2 regions of the Spirillospora sp. NPDC049024 genome follow, and region 2 is predicted to be linked to the other one. Evidence: riboswitches for the same ligand, from Rfam matches in the RefSeq annotation. Region 2 holds a riboswitch; the other holds the start of a gene.
The links. A riboswitch is a leader RNA that binds a small molecule or an ion and turns the genes downstream of it on or off. The one in region 2 is predicted to bind S-adenosylmethionine.
Positions count from the first base shown of each region.

Region 1: another riboswitch for S-adenosylmethionine. It lies ahead of AB0C21_RS38840 (aminotransferase class V-fold PLP-dependent enzyme); the one in region 2 lies ahead of thrC (threonine synthase).

Region 1 is NZ_JBEZFD010000031.1:66,514-75,260, reverse strand. Features, by position in the region: gene AB0C21_RS38845 (SseB family protein) at 1-1,443, opposite strand, end outside; gene AB0C21_RS38840 (aminotransferase class V-fold PLP-dependent enzyme) at 1,545-2,804, opposite strand; SAM riboswitch class IV at 2,846-2,962, opposite strand; gene AB0C21_RS38835 (DUF8711 family protein) at 3,012-3,383, shown strand; gene AB0C21_RS38830 (transglycosylase domain-containing protein) at 3,437-6,286, opposite strand; gene AB0C21_RS38825 (FKBP-type peptidyl-prolyl cis-trans isomerase) at 6,502-7,650, opposite strand; gene AB0C21_RS38820 (exodeoxyribonuclease III) at 7,874-8,707, shown strand; gene AB0C21_RS38815 (methyltransferase domain-containing protein) at 8,677-8,747, opposite strand, start outside.
Region 2 is NZ_JBEZFD010000045.1:3,376-12,122, forward strand. Features, by position in the region: gene AB0C21_RS42405 (hypothetical protein) at 206-1,171, opposite strand; gene AB0C21_RS42410 (MoaD/ThiS family protein) at 1,467-1,745, opposite strand; gene thrC (threonine synthase) at 1,761-3,005, opposite strand; SAM riboswitch class I at 3,022-3,163, opposite strand; gene AB0C21_RS42420 (cation diffusion facilitator family transporter) at 3,260-4,195, opposite strand; gene AB0C21_RS42425 (alpha,alpha-trehalose-phosphate synthase (UDP-forming)) at 4,316-5,809, shown strand; gene AB0C21_RS42430 (sulfotransferase family protein) at 5,878-6,903, opposite strand; gene AB0C21_RS42435 (RNA polymerase sigma factor) at 6,991-7,542, opposite strand; gene AB0C21_RS42440 (serine/threonine-protein kinase) at 7,664-8,747, shown strand, end outside.

The DNA.
Region 1 (8,747 bases), on a different contig from region 2:
GGCCGGAGCGGGAGGCGCGGCAGGGGCGTCGGCGTGGTGGCGGCCCGGCTCACCGGCCTGCGACGGGTCGGCCGGGACGGCGGGGGCCACCGGCACCGCGGGCGCGGCCGGGGCCGGCGGCGCCGCGGCGGACGGGGGAGCGGGCGGCCCGCTGAGGGTGCGGACCTGGTCGCCCGGCATGGACGCGTCGATGGGCGTGCCCGGGTTGAGGACGAGCGTCCAGGAGGCGTCGGGCCACGCGGTGACCATCTCCAGAAGGCTCGGCATGATGAAGCGGGACGACCCGATCGCCTCGTTCATCCACTTCAGCGACGTGAAGATCTGGATCGACGTCCGGCCGTGCACGGGGACGGGGCGCCACGGGAACTCGCCGTCCCCGGGGACGATGCCCCACGGCGTCTCGGCGTCCACCGGCACGAGCACCTGGGCGCCGAGCAGGATCTTGAAGAAGGATTCGGTGTCGCCGCGGCGCCCGGCGTCGAAGAGCCGCTGCTCGATGTCGTTCTGGGGCTCGAAGCGCTCCGTCATGCGCTGGGCGGCGCGCCGGTCGGCCCAGGTGGCGAGGCCGGGGAGCTGCTGCGCGAGGACGGTCCCGCCCGCGGGCGAGCCGGAGTTGATGGCGAGCGCCCAGTCGTGGTTCGGCCAGTACCGCAGCACGACGGTGAACGGCAGCGTGATGTGCTCGGTGCCGGGCCCGGACGCCTCGGCCAGGCGTTCCGGCGAGGTGAAGACGGGGACGACGGTGGAGCCGTCGACCTCGCGGGTCTGCCAGGGGAAGCCGGGACGGCCCGGACGCAGCGAGTAGTCCGTCTCGTCCGGGACGGGCAGCAGCACGTCGGTGGCGGCCAGCGTCTGCAGGAACAGGTCGTGGTCGTTGTTCGCGGCGGCCCGCAGCAGCTCGCGCTCCACGTCGTTGGCCGGCTGGAACTCCGGGCGCGGCGCCTCGCGGGGCAGGTCGCGGTGCTGGTCGCGCAGCTCCTCCCACGGCGGCGTCGCGCGGCCGACCAGCGGGGGGCGGCCGTCGCCCTCGGCGACCTGCCGGACGAACCAGGCGGGCAGCCGCGCCTCGATCGGCAGCGCGGCGGCGACGCCGCGCGCGGGCGCGTCGACCGCCAGCCACCAGCGGTTGTCGGGCCAGCCCTCGGCGATGTCGCCGAACCGGACGGTCATGAAGTGCTGGTAGGCCGGGCCGAGGCACGCCCGCATCGCCGCCGCCGACGTGTAAACCAGGACGTGGACCCGGCCGTCCTCCTCCTGGGTGGGCCACGACGGCTGCGCCTCCCCGGCGAGCACGCCGTCCACCAGGTCGGGCGGAACGGGAACGACGAGCTCGCTGTCGGCGAGGAGGCGGAAGTAGCTCTCCTGGTCGCCGGCCCGTACGGTCTCCTGCAGTCGGTGCTCGAGTTCCGACGTGGGTCGCCACGCGTCGGCCACGGTCGCCACCCCCTGTTTCTAGCGTGCTCGTCCCCGCGCGACTGCCTACGCTACATGGGCGAACAGGATTAAAGAGCACAATCGTCTGACCGAGCGCGGGAGTTCGCAGGTCAGTGCGCTGTCAGCTCCGCGAGGGCGGTGAGGAGCCGGTCGATGTGCTCCTCGACCGTCCCGATGCCGATGCTCGCGCGGACGGCGCTCCCGTCCTCGCCCAGCAGGTGCCGGACGAAGGGGTGGGCGCAGAACTTCCCGTCGCGCACGCCGATGCCGTGCTCGTCAGACAGCGTAAGGGCCACGTCCCGCGCGTTCCAGCCGTCCACCGTGAACGACACGATCCCGACGCGCGGCGCCCGGTCGCCCCACAGCGTCAGCTCCCGGACGTGGGGGAGCGCGGCCAGCCCCGACCGCAGCCGCTTCACCAGCGCCTCCTCGCGGGCGGCGAGGTCGTCCCAGAACGGCGGCAGCGCCTCGCACGCGGCGGCCAGCGCGACGGCGCCGAGGACGTTCGGGGAGCCCGCCTCGTGCCGCTGCTCGGCGGACGCCGCCCACCGGGTCGTCGCTCCGACCGAGGCGCTGGCGCCGCCGCCCTTGAGATAGGGCTCGGCGGCGCGCAGCCAGTCGGCGCGTCCGGCGAGCACGCCCGCGCCGAACGGCGCGTACAGCTTGTGCCCGGAGAACGCGACGTAGTCGAGGTCGAGCGCGGTCATGTCGAGGGGGCGGTGCGGGACGAGCTGCGCCGCGTCGACCGCGATGCGGGCGCCGTTGCGGTGCGCGACCTCCGCCAGCTCCTCGATCGGCCACAGCTCGCCGGTGACGTTGGACGCGGCGGTGACGACGAGCAGCCGCGGCCCGACCGGGCACGAGCGCAGCGCGCGGTCCGCGGCGGAGAGGGCCTCGGCCGGGGTGGCGGGCGCGGGCAGCCGCACGGCGCGCCTCCACGGCAGCAGCGACGCGTGGTGCTCGCTCTCGAAGACGACGACGCTCGTCCCGGCGGGGGCGGCGTGCGCGAGCAGGTTCATCGAGTCGGTGGTGTTGCGCGTGAACACCACCGCCGAGCGGCGCCACGCGCCGAGGAACGACCGGACGGTCTCCCGCGCCTCCTCGTAGGCGGACGTCGTGACCTGGGACGCGTACCCCGCGCCCCGGTGGACGCTGCTGTAGTACGGCAGCGCGCGGGTGACGGCCTCCTGGACCGCCTCCAGGCACGGCGCGCTGGCGGCGTAGTCGAAGTTGGCGTAGGGGACGCGGTGGCCGCCGCGCACCGGAACCGGGGCGTCCGCCCCGACGACGCGGGGAAGACGGCGAACCCGGACCCCCTCCGGGTGCGTCACAGCAGTCGTGATGGGGGAGCGGGCGAGCAGCGTGGGCATACCTGGACCTTCCGGGTCAGGGACCCCGGGACGTCCGTCGGGATCCGCGCTTGCCGGAACGCGGTCTCGCGTCCGGCCAGGTCTTCACCCGGGGCACCCCATCGCGGACGAAGGGTTGCCGGCCAGCAAGCCGGGGCTTGGCGCTGGCGCTCATGACCTCATGCGGAAGTATAAGCGGAGCCGATCGAAGATCAAGGGGAGGGTGCGATGCGGTACGGGGTGGTCGCGACGCTGGCCGGCGGAGCGCTGGTGCTCGGCGCCCTCAGCGGGTGCGGGGCGCTGGGCGGGAACTCCGGCCAGGTGTGCACCGACACGAAGAAGGCGTTCCAGCAGTACGTCGCCCAGGTGCGGAGCGTCCCGGCGGCGGAGCCCGCGCAGTGGCGCCCGGCGACCGAGCAGCTCGCCGGGCGTCTCGACGGGCTGGCGAAGCAGGCCGACGACGCCGACCTGAGCAAGGCCCTGAAGACGGAGGCCGGCAAGCTCCGCGCCGCCGCCCCCGGCGTCGGCTCCGGCGACGTCTCCCAGCTCGACACCGTGATCAGGGAGACGCCCGCGGCCATCGGCAAAGCCTGCGACTGAGCACCCCCGCGACCGAGCAACCGCGCGACCGAGCAAGGAGTGGCGCGGGGCGGTCAGCCGCCGGTGCCGAAGCGGCCTAGTGGGCCGCCTCCGGTCCCGCCGCCGCCGTCGCCGGTGCCTCCGCCTCCGGTTCCGCCGCCGTCACCGGTTCCGCCGCCTCCGGTTCCGCCGCCGTCGCCGGGCGGCTGCGGCGGGAGGATGGTCGGCAGGTCGGTGGGGGGCGTCGGGGTGTCGGGCCGGTCCGTGGAGGGCGGCGGCTCGACCGGCCCGCCCGTGTCCGGAGGCTGCGTCCCGCCCGGGGGGACGTCCTGCGTCGGCCCGCCGAAGCCGCTGCCCGGTGTCTCCGACGGCGACCCGAACGACTTGGCCTCGTAGTCCTTGATGTTCACCGCGTCCGACATGTACGAGCGCCAGATCTGCGCGGGCAGCTGCCCGCCGTACGCGCCGTAGCCGGGGATGTTCAGCGGCTTGCCGTCGCTGCGGAACATCGCGACCGTCGTCGCCATCTGCGGGATGAACCCGTTGAACCAGATCGCGCGGCCCTTGTCGGTGGTGCCGGTCTTGCCGGCGACGTCGCGGCCGTCGGGCAGTTGCGCGCCGGTGCCGGTGCCGCCCTGCACGACCTTCTGCATGGCGTACGTGGCGTCCCTGGCGACCTGCTGGCTGAACGCCCGCTCGCCCTTCTCGGTGAACTTGCGCTTGTGGTTCTCGTTGTCGGTGACGGACTTCACCACGAACGGCGTCCGGTGCACGCCCTCGGAGGCGAACGTCGAGTACACGCCCGCCTGCTGGACGGGGTGCAGCGACACGATGCCGAGCGGGAACGTGGCGGCGTCCCGCTGGTCCGGCTTCATCTGCGACGCGGGGATGCCCATCTTCTCGGCCATCGCGGCGATCTTCTTGTTGCCGATGTCCTGGCCGAGGTTGACGTAGGCCGTGTTGATCGAGTGCTCGGTGGCGGTGACGAGGTTCACCGTGCCGAAGTTCTCGTTGCTGTCGTTGCGGATGGGGGCGCCGCGGAAGTACTGCGGGGAGCTGCCGTCGTAGCTGGTGGACAGCGTCTTGCCGTCGTCCAGCGCGGCCGCCAGCGCGATCGGCTTGAACCCCGACCCGGCCTGTGCCCAGTCGCCGAAGGCGCTGCTCAGCGCCTCCTCCAGGTAGCCGCGGCCGCCGTAGAAGGCAAGCACCTGCCCGGTGGACGGGTCGACCGACACCGCCCCGGTACGGATCTTTTTGCTCATCCCGTTCGGGGCGTTGTTAGAGACGGCCTGCTTCATCGCGTCCATCAGCCGCTTGTCGAACGTCGTGGTGATCTTCAGGCCGCTGCGGTTGATCTCGTCCTCGCTGTAGCCGCGGCGCTCGGTGAGCTCCTTCTTGGCCACGTTCACCATGTAGCCGCGCTGGCCCTTGAGGACGTCGATGATCTTCTCCTTGCCGGGGGCGGGGAAGGTCAGCGAGGCCGCCTGGGACGACGTGAGCGCCCCGTCCCGGACCATGTTGCCCACGATCGCGCGCCAGCGCTGCTCGGCGTAGGCGCGGCGGGGGCCGGTCGGGTCGGCGAAGTTGCTCGGCTGCTGGATCGCGGCGGCGAGGTAGGCGCCCTCCGCGGGCGTCAGCTTCGAGACGTCCTTGTCGAAGTAGGCGTGCGCGGCGGCCTGCACGCCGTAGGCGTCGCGGCCGAAGTAGATGGTGTTGAGGTACTGCTCGAGGATCCAGTTCTTGTCCTTCTCCCGGCCCACCTTCAGGGAGACCATGATCTCCTTGAGCTTGCGGGTGACCGAGCGGTCCTTGCCGATGCCGCCGTAGTAGTTGCGGACCATCTGCTGCGTGATCGTCGAGCCGCCCTGGAGCTGCTTGCCGGTCGCGGTGGACCACAGCGCCCGCGTGGTCCCCTGGACCGACACCCCGGGGTCGCTGTAGAAGCTGCGGTTCTCCGCGGCGATCACCGCGTCCCGGGTGCTCTTGGGGATCTTGTCGAGCTTGACCGCGTCCCGGTTCACGCCGGTCTTCGCGATCTGCGTCTTGCCGTCGGAGTAGTAGAACGTCGGGCCCTGCGCGATCGCCTCCTCCTGTGGCGAAGGCACCGGCGTGAACAGGTAGGCCACGCCGAACGCGGCGATGCAGAACCCGAGGAAGGCGAGGATCAGGAACAGCGACCGGCGGAAGAACCGCGTCCGGCGGCTGCGCGGCTTGCCGGGCCCCTTGCCCCCGCCCCCGCCGCCGCCGGGCCCGGGGGCGGTGCCGGACGGTGGTTCTCCGGCATGGGAGTCGCGCTGGGTCGAGTCGCGCTTGGAGGCGGCGGGCATGGTCTTGGTATCTCCGGTGGTCGCCCCGTAAACACCATCCGGCGCGGCCACACCTCCGGACGCCGCGACACCGTCGGACACGGCGGCCTCTTCGGACGCCCCAACCCCTTCGGCGACGGAACCTTCGGCCGCGGCGACGCCCTGGGAGGCGGCGGCACCTTCGGCCGCCGCGAGATCATCGGCCGCCGCGAGATCATCGGACGCGGCGGCGCTCTCCGAGGCGGTGGCGCGCTCGGGGGCTGCGGCGTCTTCGGGGGCGGAGACATCCTCAGAGGGGGCGGCGTCTTCGGACGCGGGGGCTTCTTCGGCGGGTGCGCCGGTGGTGTTGTCCACGGCGGTCGATTCGGCTGAGTCGCCCAGGTCCGCGGCCTCTCCGTGACCCTTGTCGTCGTTCCGAGATATGTCGTCCTCGTCGGTGAATTCGGCGTCCGGGGCGGATTCTCCGATGGCGGGTTCGGAGCCGTTCACATCCGCGGTCAGCGTGGCGGTCGCGCGTCCGTCCGTGCCGGTCGGCGCTCCGGCCTCGGTGTCGTGCCGGTCCGCCTGGCCCGTCCCGGAGCGTTCTCGGCTCTCCGGGATCTTCTCGCTGTCGCTCACAACCCCCCCGTGATTAATGCGTTACAGACGATACCTGAGGGAATCCGTGCGGCGGCCGCCCAATGCGCATCCGCGGTCTCCCATAGGAGGACGGGCAATCCGTCTCCCCGGTTGTCGTGACGGATGCCGCAACTGGCGGCCTTTCGAAAAAAGGCGAGCGGCGGGGACCCATGGGGTGCCCCGCCGCTCCCGCGCACGGCCGCGCCTCGGTCAGCTCACTTGTAGACCTTCGCGAGGACGTCCACCACGAACACCAGGGTGTCGTCGCCCTTGATCTTGGGCGGGCTGCCCTTCTTGCCGTAGCCCTCGTCCGGCGGCAGGACGAGCAGCACGCGGCTGCCGACCTTCGCGCCGGTGAGCCCCTTGTCGAAGCCGGGGATGGTCTGCCCCAGGCCGATCGGGAACGTCGCGGGCTGCTTGTTGTCCCAGCTGGAGTCGAACTTGTCGCCGGACTTCCAGATCTTGCCGGTGTAGTTGACGACCGCCTCGTCGCCCTTGGCCAGCGCGGGCCCGTTGCCCGCGACGAGGGTCTTCGCCACGAGCTTCTTCGGTGCGTCCTCGCCCGGGATCGTCACCTTGGGCTCCTTGCCGGCGCCCTTGTCCTCGACCTTGGGCAGCGACTTGTCGTCCAGCTTCTGCACGGTGCCCTGCGGCTGCTGGCTCTTCGGGACGACCGCCTGGACGTCCATGACGAACAGGATCGCGTCCTTGGCGGAGATCTGCTGCGGGCTCAGCTGGGTGAGCTCCTTGGACGGCGGGAGCTGCATCACGACCCGGCTGCCGGCGGACTTGCCGACGAGGCTCTTGTCGATGTCCTTGAGCCCGCTCTTGCCGACGACGAGCTTCATGGGGCCGCCGCCGCCCTGCTGCTGGTTCTCCTCGTAGGAGGAGCGGACCTTCTCGCTGGAGCTCTTGACCCGCGAGTTCTCCTCGTCCTTGGCCTTCGACCACTTGTAGGTGGCGAACTGGACGAAGACGGTGTCGCCGTCGGCGGCGACGGGGCCGCCGCCCTTGATCGGCGTGCTCACCTTGAGCGTCCTGGTCGGCTCCAGCTTCTTCGGGATCTCGACCTTGGGCTCCTCGGCGAACTTGCCGGTCACCTCGACCTTCGGCCCGGGGCGGCTGACCCACCAGTACACCCCGCCGGAGATCGCGAGCGCGGCGACCACGATCCCGGCGACCATCATCAGCCGGCGCTTCTTGGCCTCCTTGGCGGTCAGCGCGGACGGCCGGTTCAGCCCGCTGCCGCGGCCGGCGCTGATCCCGTGCGGAGTGAACTCGGGGCTGCGGATGCTCTGGGCGTTCGGGATCTTCGCCTTCGCCTTGACCGCCGGCTTGCCCCGGGGCTTGTCATCCTCGGACATGTTTCCTCACTTGCTCCGGGTTCGACGACACCACGAACGTGACCACCCTTCCAGGGCCGGGCTAAGCACAGCGTGAAATCCGGGAGAAGGAGGCCGACCCGCAATCTACCGGCCACACGCAAGGAGCGGTGTCATCTGGCAGGGGACAGGGGAAGCCGCCAGGATATCCCCGCCGACGGCATGACACACGCTTTCACGCTCCCGGGGATGGCAGGCTGGGGGGATGCGCCTCGCGACGTGGAATGTCAACTCCGTCAAGGCACGCCTTCCGCGCCTTCTCGGCTGGCTGGACGAGACGAAGCCGGACGTGGTCTGCCTCCAGGAGACCAAGTGCCGCGCCGATCTCTTCCCCGCCGCGGAGGTAGAGGAACTGGGGTACGCCACCGCCGCGCACGGCGACGGGCGGTGGAACGGCGTGGCCGTCCTTTCACGGGTCGGCATCGAGGACGTCTCCCTCGGCTTTCCGGGCGAGCCGTCCTACGCGGGCGAGGCCGGGGCCGAAGACGAGGCCGGCCAGATGGAGCTGAGCGAGCCCGTCCTGCTGGCACCCGAGGCCCGCGCGATCGGCGCCACGTGCGGCGGCGTCCGGGTCTGGTCGCTGTACGCGCCGAACGGTCGCACCCCCGAATCCGCCCATTACGCCTACAAGCTGGCGTGGTTCGCGGCCCTGCGCGACGCGCTCGGGGCCGAGCTGGCCGAGGGGGCGCCGCTGGTCGCCTGCGGCGACTACAACGTCGCCCCCACCGACGAGGACGTCTGGGACCCCGCCGTCTTCGCCGGTTCCACGCACGTCACGCCCGCCGAGCGGCAGGCGCTCGCCGACCTGCGGGCCCTCGGCCTCCGCGATGTCGTCCCGACGCCTATGAAGGGCCCCCACCCCTACACCTACTGGGATTACCGGGCCGGAGCGTTCCACAAGAACATGGGCATGCGGATCGACCTGTTCTACGCGAGCGAGGACGTCGCGGCGCGGGTGGGTTCCGCGTATGTCGACCGGGAGGCCCGCAAGGGCAAGGGCCCGTCCGATCACGCCCCGGTCGTCGTCGACCTCGACTGATCGTCGCGGCGGGCGAGGAAGCGGCGCTTGCCGCCGTCGT
Region 2 (8,747 bases):
CGTTTGCGGCGGCCCGATCGCCCGTGCTTGCCGCGGCCCAGCGGGCCGCTTTCGTGGAGTTCGGCGCGCGGCGAGGACTTTCTTCTCGGCCCAGGCGAAGGGCCGCCGCAAACGGTCCGGACATGGGTGGCCGCTCCGGCTTCGATGCGTGACCGGGCCGGAGCGGCCGTGGTGCTTCGGGTGCTCTCGCAGGAATCGCGGTCCGCTACTTGGTGGACTCCTGCTCGGGGCCCGCCACCGCGTTGATCACGGTGTTGCGCTTCCCGCCGTGGATGTGGCTGTTGATCTCGCCGGTCATCGTCGCGCTGTTCCCGGCGAAGACCAGCGAGTGGGGCGACTTGGTGAGGTTGGTGAACACCGCGTCGCCGGAGCCGTTCTCACCCACGAGGACGTGGCCGTTCTGGCCGACGGCCGCCTTCTCGGCCGCGTGGATGTCCACCGACCGGGGCTCCGGCCTGTCGGCCCGCCGCTGCGCCATCTGCGGAGCGGCGTCGGCCTGCTGCTGCTCCGGAGCGTTCTGCTGGGCCTCCTGCTCGGGCGCGGCCTGCTGCGCGTCCTGCTGCTGCGCGGCCTGCTCGATGCCCTGGTCGGGCGCGGCCTGCTGCGCGTCCTGCTCCGGAGCGGCCTGCTGGGCGTCCTGCTGCTGCGCGGCCATCTCCGCGTCCTGCTGCGGGGCGGCCTGCTGCGCGTCCTGCTGCTGCGCGGCCTGCTCGGCACCCTGCTCGGGCGCGGCCTGCTGCGCGTCCTGCTCCGGAGCGGCCTGCAGCGACTCCTGCTGCGGAGCCGCCTCCTGCTGCTGAGCCGCCTGCTGCTGAGGAGCGGCCTCCTCGTGCTCGGCGGCCTTGGCCAGGGCGACCTTGGTCGCCTCCTCCTCGGCGCCCTCGACGCCGGTGACGGCCGTGTTGTGCTTCCCGCCGTGGAGCTTCGTGGTGATGTCACCGGTCTTCACCGGCTTGTTCCCGATCGCCGTCGCGGCCTTGGGAGACCGGATGATGTCGGTGTACATCAGGTCGCCGGGACCCTGCTCGCTGACGTACGTGGGGCCGTTGTGCCCGAGGTACGCCTTCTCCACGGAGTAGAAGTTGATGTCGGCCATGGCCGAGGGAGCCGCGAGGACGGCCGCCCCCATCGTTATCCCGGTCACGGCCATCGTGCGCAAAATGCGCTTCATGCCTTTCCTCACTCTCGTATGCCGATCGGCGCCCCAGGGAGCGCCACTCCGGGAACAATCTTCCAGGGCGTGACCAGCGAGAAAACCAAGTGCCGGGGAGGCGATGATCAAGATCCGAGACGGGAATCCGACGCTCGCTAAAGCTTGATCCATGCGCGTTTAGCCGGACCGCGCGAACAGCCGCCCAATTCGGTATCCACCGGGGCATCCGCGTTCCGAAGAATCGCGAATTCGCTGCCCGTGCACGGAAAAGCCCCGGCACGATGGGACGTGCCGGGGCTTGGGCGGGCCTGCGTCAGCCGCCCGCCACCGCGGGGATGATGGAGATCTGGGCGCCTTCGGGCGTCGGGGTGTCGAGGCCCTCGGCGAAGCGGACGTCCTCGTCGCCGACGTAGACGTTCACGAACCGGCGGATCTTGCCCGCGTCGTCCAGGATGCGGGCGGAGATGCCGGAGTAACTGGCCTCCAGGTCGGCGACGACCGCGCGCAGGGTGGCCCCCTCGGCCTTCACCTCGGACTCGCCGCCGGTGTAGGTCCGCAGGATCGTCGGGATACGGACGGACACGCTGCTCATGCTGCTCCTTCGTTCTCAGGCGAGGCCCGCGGCGCGGAACGCCTCCAGCGACGGGGCGATGTTCGCCGACGGCGCGACGACCGGGGCGACGGCGTCCAGGGTCTTCAGACCGTCCCCGGAGTTGATGATCACGGTCTCGGCGCCCGGGTCGAGGGCGCCGGTCTCGACGAGCTTGCGGAGGGTCGCGACGGTGACGCCGCCGGCGGTCTCGCCGAACACGCCCTCGGTGCGGGCGAGGAGCCGGATGCCCTCGACGACCTGCTCGTCGGTGACGTCCTCGACGGCGCCGCCGGTGCGGCGGGTCACGTCCAGGACGTAGGGGCCGTCCGCCGGGTTGCCGATCGCGAGGGACTTGGCGATCGTGTCGGGCTTCACCGGGCGGATGACGTCGTGGCCCGCCTTGAACGCGGTGGCGACCGGGCCGCACCCGGCGGCCTGGGCGCCGAAGACGCGGTACGGCTTGTCCTCCACCAGCCCCAGCTTGATCAGTTCCTGGAACGCCTTGTCGATCTTGGTGAGCTGGGAGCCGGAGGCGACCGGCACGACGATCTGGTCCGGCAGCCGCCAGCCGAGCTGCTCGGCGATCTCGTAGCCGAGCGTCTTGGAGCCCTCGGCGTAGTAGGGGCGGACGTTGACGTTGACGAACGCCCAGTCGTCCTGCTCGCCGGCGATCTCGGACGCGAGCCGGTTGACGTCGTCGTAGTTGCCGTCGACCGTCACGAACGTCCCGCCGTACACGGCCGTCGTGATGATCTTCTGGGACTCGAGGTTCGAGGGGACGAACACCGCGCTGCGGATCCCGGCGCGGGCGGCCGCGGCGGCGACCGCGTTGGCGAGGTTCCCGGTGGACGGGCAGGCCAGCACCTTGAACCCGAGCTCGCGGGCGGCGGCGAGCGCGACGGCGACGACGCGGTCCTTGAACGAGTGGGTCGGGTTCCCGCTGTCGTCCTTCACCCACAGGCTCTGCAGGCCGAGGCTCTCCGCGAGGTTGTCGGCGCGGACGAGGCGGGTCAGGCCCGGCTCGGTGTTCGGGGTGTCGGCGACGTTGGCCGGGACGGGCAGCAGCCCGCGGTAGCGCCAGATGTTGCGCGGCCCGGACTCGATCGCGTCCCGGGTGACGCCCTGGAAGTCGTAGGCGATCTCCAGGGGCCCGAAACACTCCTCGCAGGCGTAGTAGGGCCCGAGGTCGCGGGACGAGCCGCATTCGCGGCAGACGAGAGCGGTAGCCGGTCCGAGGTCTGTGGCAGGCGTGAGTGCCATGAGGGCGAGGCCTTTCTCCCCATCTTCCCTGCGCCACCTTGGTCGCAGGCCGGAGTTGGCACCATCTCCCGGCCGGCCTTCGCAGGATCGCGACGCGCCTCAGCCGGGTGGTTGCCGGGGCTTCGCAGGGCCGGTCCCTCCACCCCTCTGGATGAGCGTTATGAAGTTGTGTGATCACGAGCGCTATGAACTCGTATGCGTGACTTTACATGAACTGACCGGATGCCAGACAGGCGGGTCCAGGGATTGAGACGTTACCCGGCGGGGCTCTTGATCACGCGTTGGGTCGGGTCGAGGAACACGTGCTTGACGATCGGGACGCACTCCCGCAGCCGCCGGTCGATCTCCCCGGCGACGTCCTCGGCCTCGTCGGCGCTGATGGCGTCGGAGAAGTGGACCTTGGCCGCGACGAGGATCTGCTCGGGGCCGAAGTGCATGGTGAGCAGCTCGTCCACGCCGGTCACGCCGCGCGCGCCGAGGATCTCGGCGCGGATCGTGCGCTGCGCCTCGGGGTCGGCGGCCTGGCCGATGAGCAGGCCCACGCTCTCACGGCCGATCCCGAAGGCGAGGACGACGAGGAGCAGTCCGATGAGGACGGACGCGAGCCCGTCCCAGAACTCCGAGCCGGTGATCTGGCGCATCACGAGCCCGCCGGCGGCGAAAGCCAGACCGACCATCGCCGCGGTGTCCTCGAACAGCGCGGTCTTGAACGTCACGTCGGGCGACTTGCGGACGTGCTCGACGAGGTCGCGGTCGTTCTCACGCGTCTCCTTCCTGGCCTGGTAGAAGGCGCGGATCCAGGACGTCCCCTCCAGCACCGCGCCGAGGGCGAGGACGGCGTAGGCGAGCCACACCGTCGTCCCCGTGCCGCCGTGGCCCGTCATGGTCAGGACGCCCTCGAAGATCGAGAACCCCGCGCCGGCCACGAAGATGCCGAACGCGGCGAGCAGCGACCACACGTACCGCTCGTTGCCGTAGCCGAAGGGGTGGCGCTTGTCGGGGGGCCGCTCGCTGCGCCGGAGCGAGGCGAAGAGGAAGCCCTGGTTGAGGGTGTCCGCCACCGAGTGCGCGCTCTCCGCGAGCATGGCGCTGGACCCGGCCAGCAGGCCGGCGACCAGCTTCGTGATCGCGAGGATGAGGTTCGCGGCACCGGCGACGAGCACCGTCTTCGTCGTCTCGGACTTGCTCATGGCGACCGGGTACCCCCTGGGAGAATGACTAACCGGGCGAAACGGGCGGCAGTGCGGGCGATGCGGGCTACCTCGCGGGTCACTTTGATGTGCCTCGGTCCCAACTGAGACCCTTCCCGTATGAGCCAAGTGCTGGTGGCCTCGAACCGGGGGCCGGTGTCGTTCTCGCTGTCGGACGACGGCGGGCTCACCATGCGGCGCGGGGGCGGCGGGCTGGTGTCGGGCCTGGCCGCCGTCACGGGCGCCCCGCGCGACCCCGGCCCGCCGCGTCCGGCCGGGACGTCGCCGGAGCCGTCCACCGGGGACGCGGACGTGCTGTGGGTGTGCGCGAGCCTCGGCGAGGCCGACCGCACGGCCGCGCGCCGCTCCCCGGACGGGCGCCTCGACCTCGCCGGATACGAGACCGGCGGGGCCGCGGTGCGGATGCTCGACATCCCGGCGGCCACGTTCGACCGCGCGTACAACGGCGTGGCCAACTCGACGCTGTGGTTCGTCCACCACCTGCTGTACGACACGCCGCGCAGCCCGCACTTCGACGCGCGCGCCCGGCGCGACTGGCAGTCCTACGAGGCGTACAACGCGGCCTTCGCGGACGCCCTCGCCCGCGACGCCGCCCCAGGCGCGAAAGCGGCGATCCAGGACTACCACCTCTCGCTCGCCCCGCGGATGCTGCGCGACCGGCGTCCCGACCTGAAGATCGTGCACTTCTCCCACACGCCGTGGGCGCCTCCGGAGTACTTCAGGCTGCTCCCCGACGACATCGGCGCGCAGGTCCTGCTCGGCATCCTCGGCGCGGACCACGCCGGCTTCCTCACCGAGCGGTGGGCGTCGGCGTTCCTCGACTGCTGCGAACTGCTGCCGGGCGCGCGCGTCGACCGCGTGGCCCGCACCGTCACCTGCTCGGGCCACACCACGCGCGTGGGCGTGCACGGTCTCGGCGTCGACGGCCCGGCGCTGCGCCGGCGCGCCGCCGAGCAGGACGTCGTCGAACGGGCGCGCGCGCTGCGGGAGCAGGTCGGCGACCGGCAGCTCATCGTGCGGATCGACCGGACGGAGCTCTCCAAGAACATCGTGCGCGGGCTCGCCGCCTACCGGGAGATGCTCGTCAACCATCCCGAGTGGCGCGGCCGCGTGGTGCACCTGGCGTTCGCCTACCCGTCCCGCTACGACCTGCCCGAGTACCGGGACTACACCGCGGCCGTCGAGCGCATGGCCGGGCAGATCTCCGAGGAGTTCGGCACGGCCGACTGGGACCCGCTGATCCTGCAGGTGAACGACGACTACCCGCGCTCCCTCGCCGCCTACGGCCTGGCCGACGTCCTGCTCGTCAACCCGATCCGCGACGGGATGAACCTGGTCGCGAAGGAGGGGCCGGTGCTGTCTCGGCACGGCTGCGCGCTGGTGCTGTCGCGGGAGGCGGGCGCGGCCGCGGAGCTGTCCGAGGACGCGCTGGTGGTCAATCCCTACGACGTCTCGCAGACGGCCGAGACCCTGCACCAGGCCCTGCTCATGCCGCGCGCCCGGCGAGCCGAGCGCTGCGCCCGCCTGGCCGAGGCCGCGACGGCCCTCCCCCCGCAACGCTGGTTCGCCGACCAACTAGCCGCCCTCGACTGACGACGGTCAGCTTGGGGGCGTGGGGCCCCACAATGACGCGACGGGCCTCAGGGGCTGCCACGTGGGGGTCAGGAGGCGGTGGTGGCGGTGTGTTCGGCGGGGAGGAGGCACTCGACCGGGTTCGGCTCGTGGTGCTGCCTCCAGCGTTCGCGCAGCGCGGCCTTGCTCTGGGCCATGCGGCGGTGGGCGGCGGTGCGGGTGAACCGGGCGAGGTGGGCCGCGGGCGGCTTCGGCAGGCCGCTGGGCTCGTAGCCGTACTCGGCGAGCCGCTCGCCGAAGGCGGCCTCGGCGAGGCTGATCTCCCAGGCGTCGAGGCGTTCGGCCCAGGAGCCGACGCGGTCGGTGGTGACGGCGTCGTGCGTCCGCCCGTGCCATCGCTTGCCGGCCGGGACGAGCCGCTTCGCGAGGCCCTCCGGGTGGACCATCGCGGGGTCGAAGTCCTCGCCGAGGAACCCGCAGAGCCGGGTCAGCTCGTCGGCGGGGTCGGTGACGAGCCGCTCGTACTGCAGCTCGTAGTAGGAGTCCGGGCCGAGTCGCTCGACGAGCCGGCGGCCGCGGTCGATCGTCTCCCGCCAGGCGGAGATGGCGTGGTGGATGTCGGCGTCGAACCAGGGCATCTCCATGAGGGACGCGACGCAGTCCCGGCCGTCCCTGACGAGGTGGACGAACTGGGCGTCGGGAAACATCCGCAACAGGGCGCCGACGTGCTGGGAGTAGCTCGGGCGCTTGTCGCCCCAGCGGGGCTTGCCGTGCAGGCGGGCATAGGCGCGGAAAACGGCGCCGACGGCGGAGCCGAGCGTCGGCGGACCGTTGACGATCTCGTCGATGAGCCCGTCCGCGTCGATGCCGAGCGTCCGGACCTTGGTGGACCGCTCCCCGACGATCCACTCCGCGAGCGCCCGCCTGTTCTTACTCTCCCGCAGGTCACCGAATTCGCACCGCGCCGTATAGACCGGCAGGACGAACCTGGTCTCCGCCGGGATCGCGATGCGGGCGTGCGAGTGCAGCATGAGCCGCAGCAGCGTCGTCCCCGAGCGCGGGCAGCCGAAGACGAAGATCGGACGGTCGTGGCGGAGCGCCAATCCTGGTGACATGCACGCATGCTGGTGCAGCGCCCTGCCGCGGGGCCCGGGCTATGCACGCACCGTTGCTGTCCGCTTACCCACCTTTGACGGGCGGGGTCACGTGTAGGACTCGCCGAGCGTCTGCCTGACCTGCTTGCGCGCCTCGTGGATGCGGGACTTGACCGTGCCGAGCGGCAGCTTGAGCTGCTCGGCGATCTCCGCGTACTCCAGCTGCGAGACGTCCCGCAGCACGAGGGCCTGGATGAGGTCGGGCTTGCGGGCCTCCAGGTCCTCCATGGCGTCGAGGATGTCGACGCGGGACCCGGCGATCACGCTGGTCCGGCGCGGGTCGGGGCGCTGCTGCGGAAGCTCGCCCGCCTGCTCGACCGAGCGCCGCTTCAGCGACCGGTAGGTGGAGCGCGCGGAGTTGGCGACGACGACGTGCAGCCAGGTGCTGAACCGCGACCGGCCCTCGAACCGGTGGATGTTCCGCGCGACCTGGAGCAGCGCGTCCTGGCATGCCTCCTCGGCGTCCTGCCGGCAGGGCAGGAACCGGGAACTGTGCCGCAGCACGTCCGGCTCGATCCTGCGGAGGAGCTCGTTCAGGGCGCCCTGGTCGCCCTGCGCGGCCTTCACCGCCAGCTCCTCGGTCCTCTCGTCGAATGCCATGCCGCCTCAATGCTCGTTCGCGCGCTCACCCCGTTGTTGGGATGATACGGGAGTGTCTTTCCCACCATCAGTAGGCCGTTACCGAATCGATCGCGTCCTGGGTTCGGGGGCGTTCGCCTCTGTGTGGCTGGGGCACGACGACGCCCTCGAGTCCCAGGTCGCCATAAAGGTCCTGAACGGCAGCCTGATCGACGATCTGGACGTGCGCAACAGGTTCCTGGAGGAGGCCCGGATCCTGCGCCGCGCCGACTCCGAGCGGCTCGTGCGCGTCCACGACATCGGCGAGCTGCCTGACGGGCGTCCCTACTTCGTGATGTCGTACGCGGACCGCGGAACGCTCGGCGACCGCATGCGCGAACGGCCACTTCCGGTCAGCGAGGCCGTGGCGCTCGCCGAGCAGATCGCCTACGGCGTCGAGGTGATCAACACGCTGGGCGTCATCCACCGCGACCTGAAGCCGTCCAACGTGCTCTTCCAGTCGACGCCGGACGGCGGCGAGAAGCTGCTCATCGCCGACCTCGGCCTCGCCAAGGCGCTCGCGCACGCGTCCGGGGCGTTCACCCTCCCGGTCGGCACCCCCGGGTACATGTCGCCCGAGCAGGCGCGGTTCGGCGGCGGGCTCGACGTCCGCGCGGACGTCTACGGCCTCGGCGCGCTGACGTACCACATGCTCACCGGGCGGGCCCCGGGCCCGGCGCCGGTGAAGAAGGCGCCGAGCGAGCTGCGCGAGGGGCTGTCCCCCGCGTTCGACCAGGTGATCCTGCGGGCGTTGGAGGTCGAGCGGGAGAAGCGGTGGCCGACCGCCGAGGCGTTCGCGGAGGCGCTGTCCACGCTGCGGCCGACGTCCGCGGGCACGCCGGCGCCCGTCCCCGCGGCGTCCTCGTCGCCGGCGCCGCAGATCGACGCCGACGCGACCGTCCAGGACTTCTACCACGACGGCGTCCAGCTCCAGCAGCAGCCGCGGCCGGTCCCGCAGCCCGGTCCCGCCCAGCCCACCTCGGCGGCCCAGGGCGTCCCGGCGGACATGCACACCCGGTTCGACCAGCCCGGCGAGGACGACCTCCACACGTCCGAGATGAACGTCCCGCCCGCTCCGTCCTCCGACGAGGTGACGGTCGTCGACCGGCCCGGCGGGCGCGCCGCCCCGTTCGGGCAGCCGGAGCGGCCCACCGCCCCGGACAACGACAACGACCGGACGATCGCCT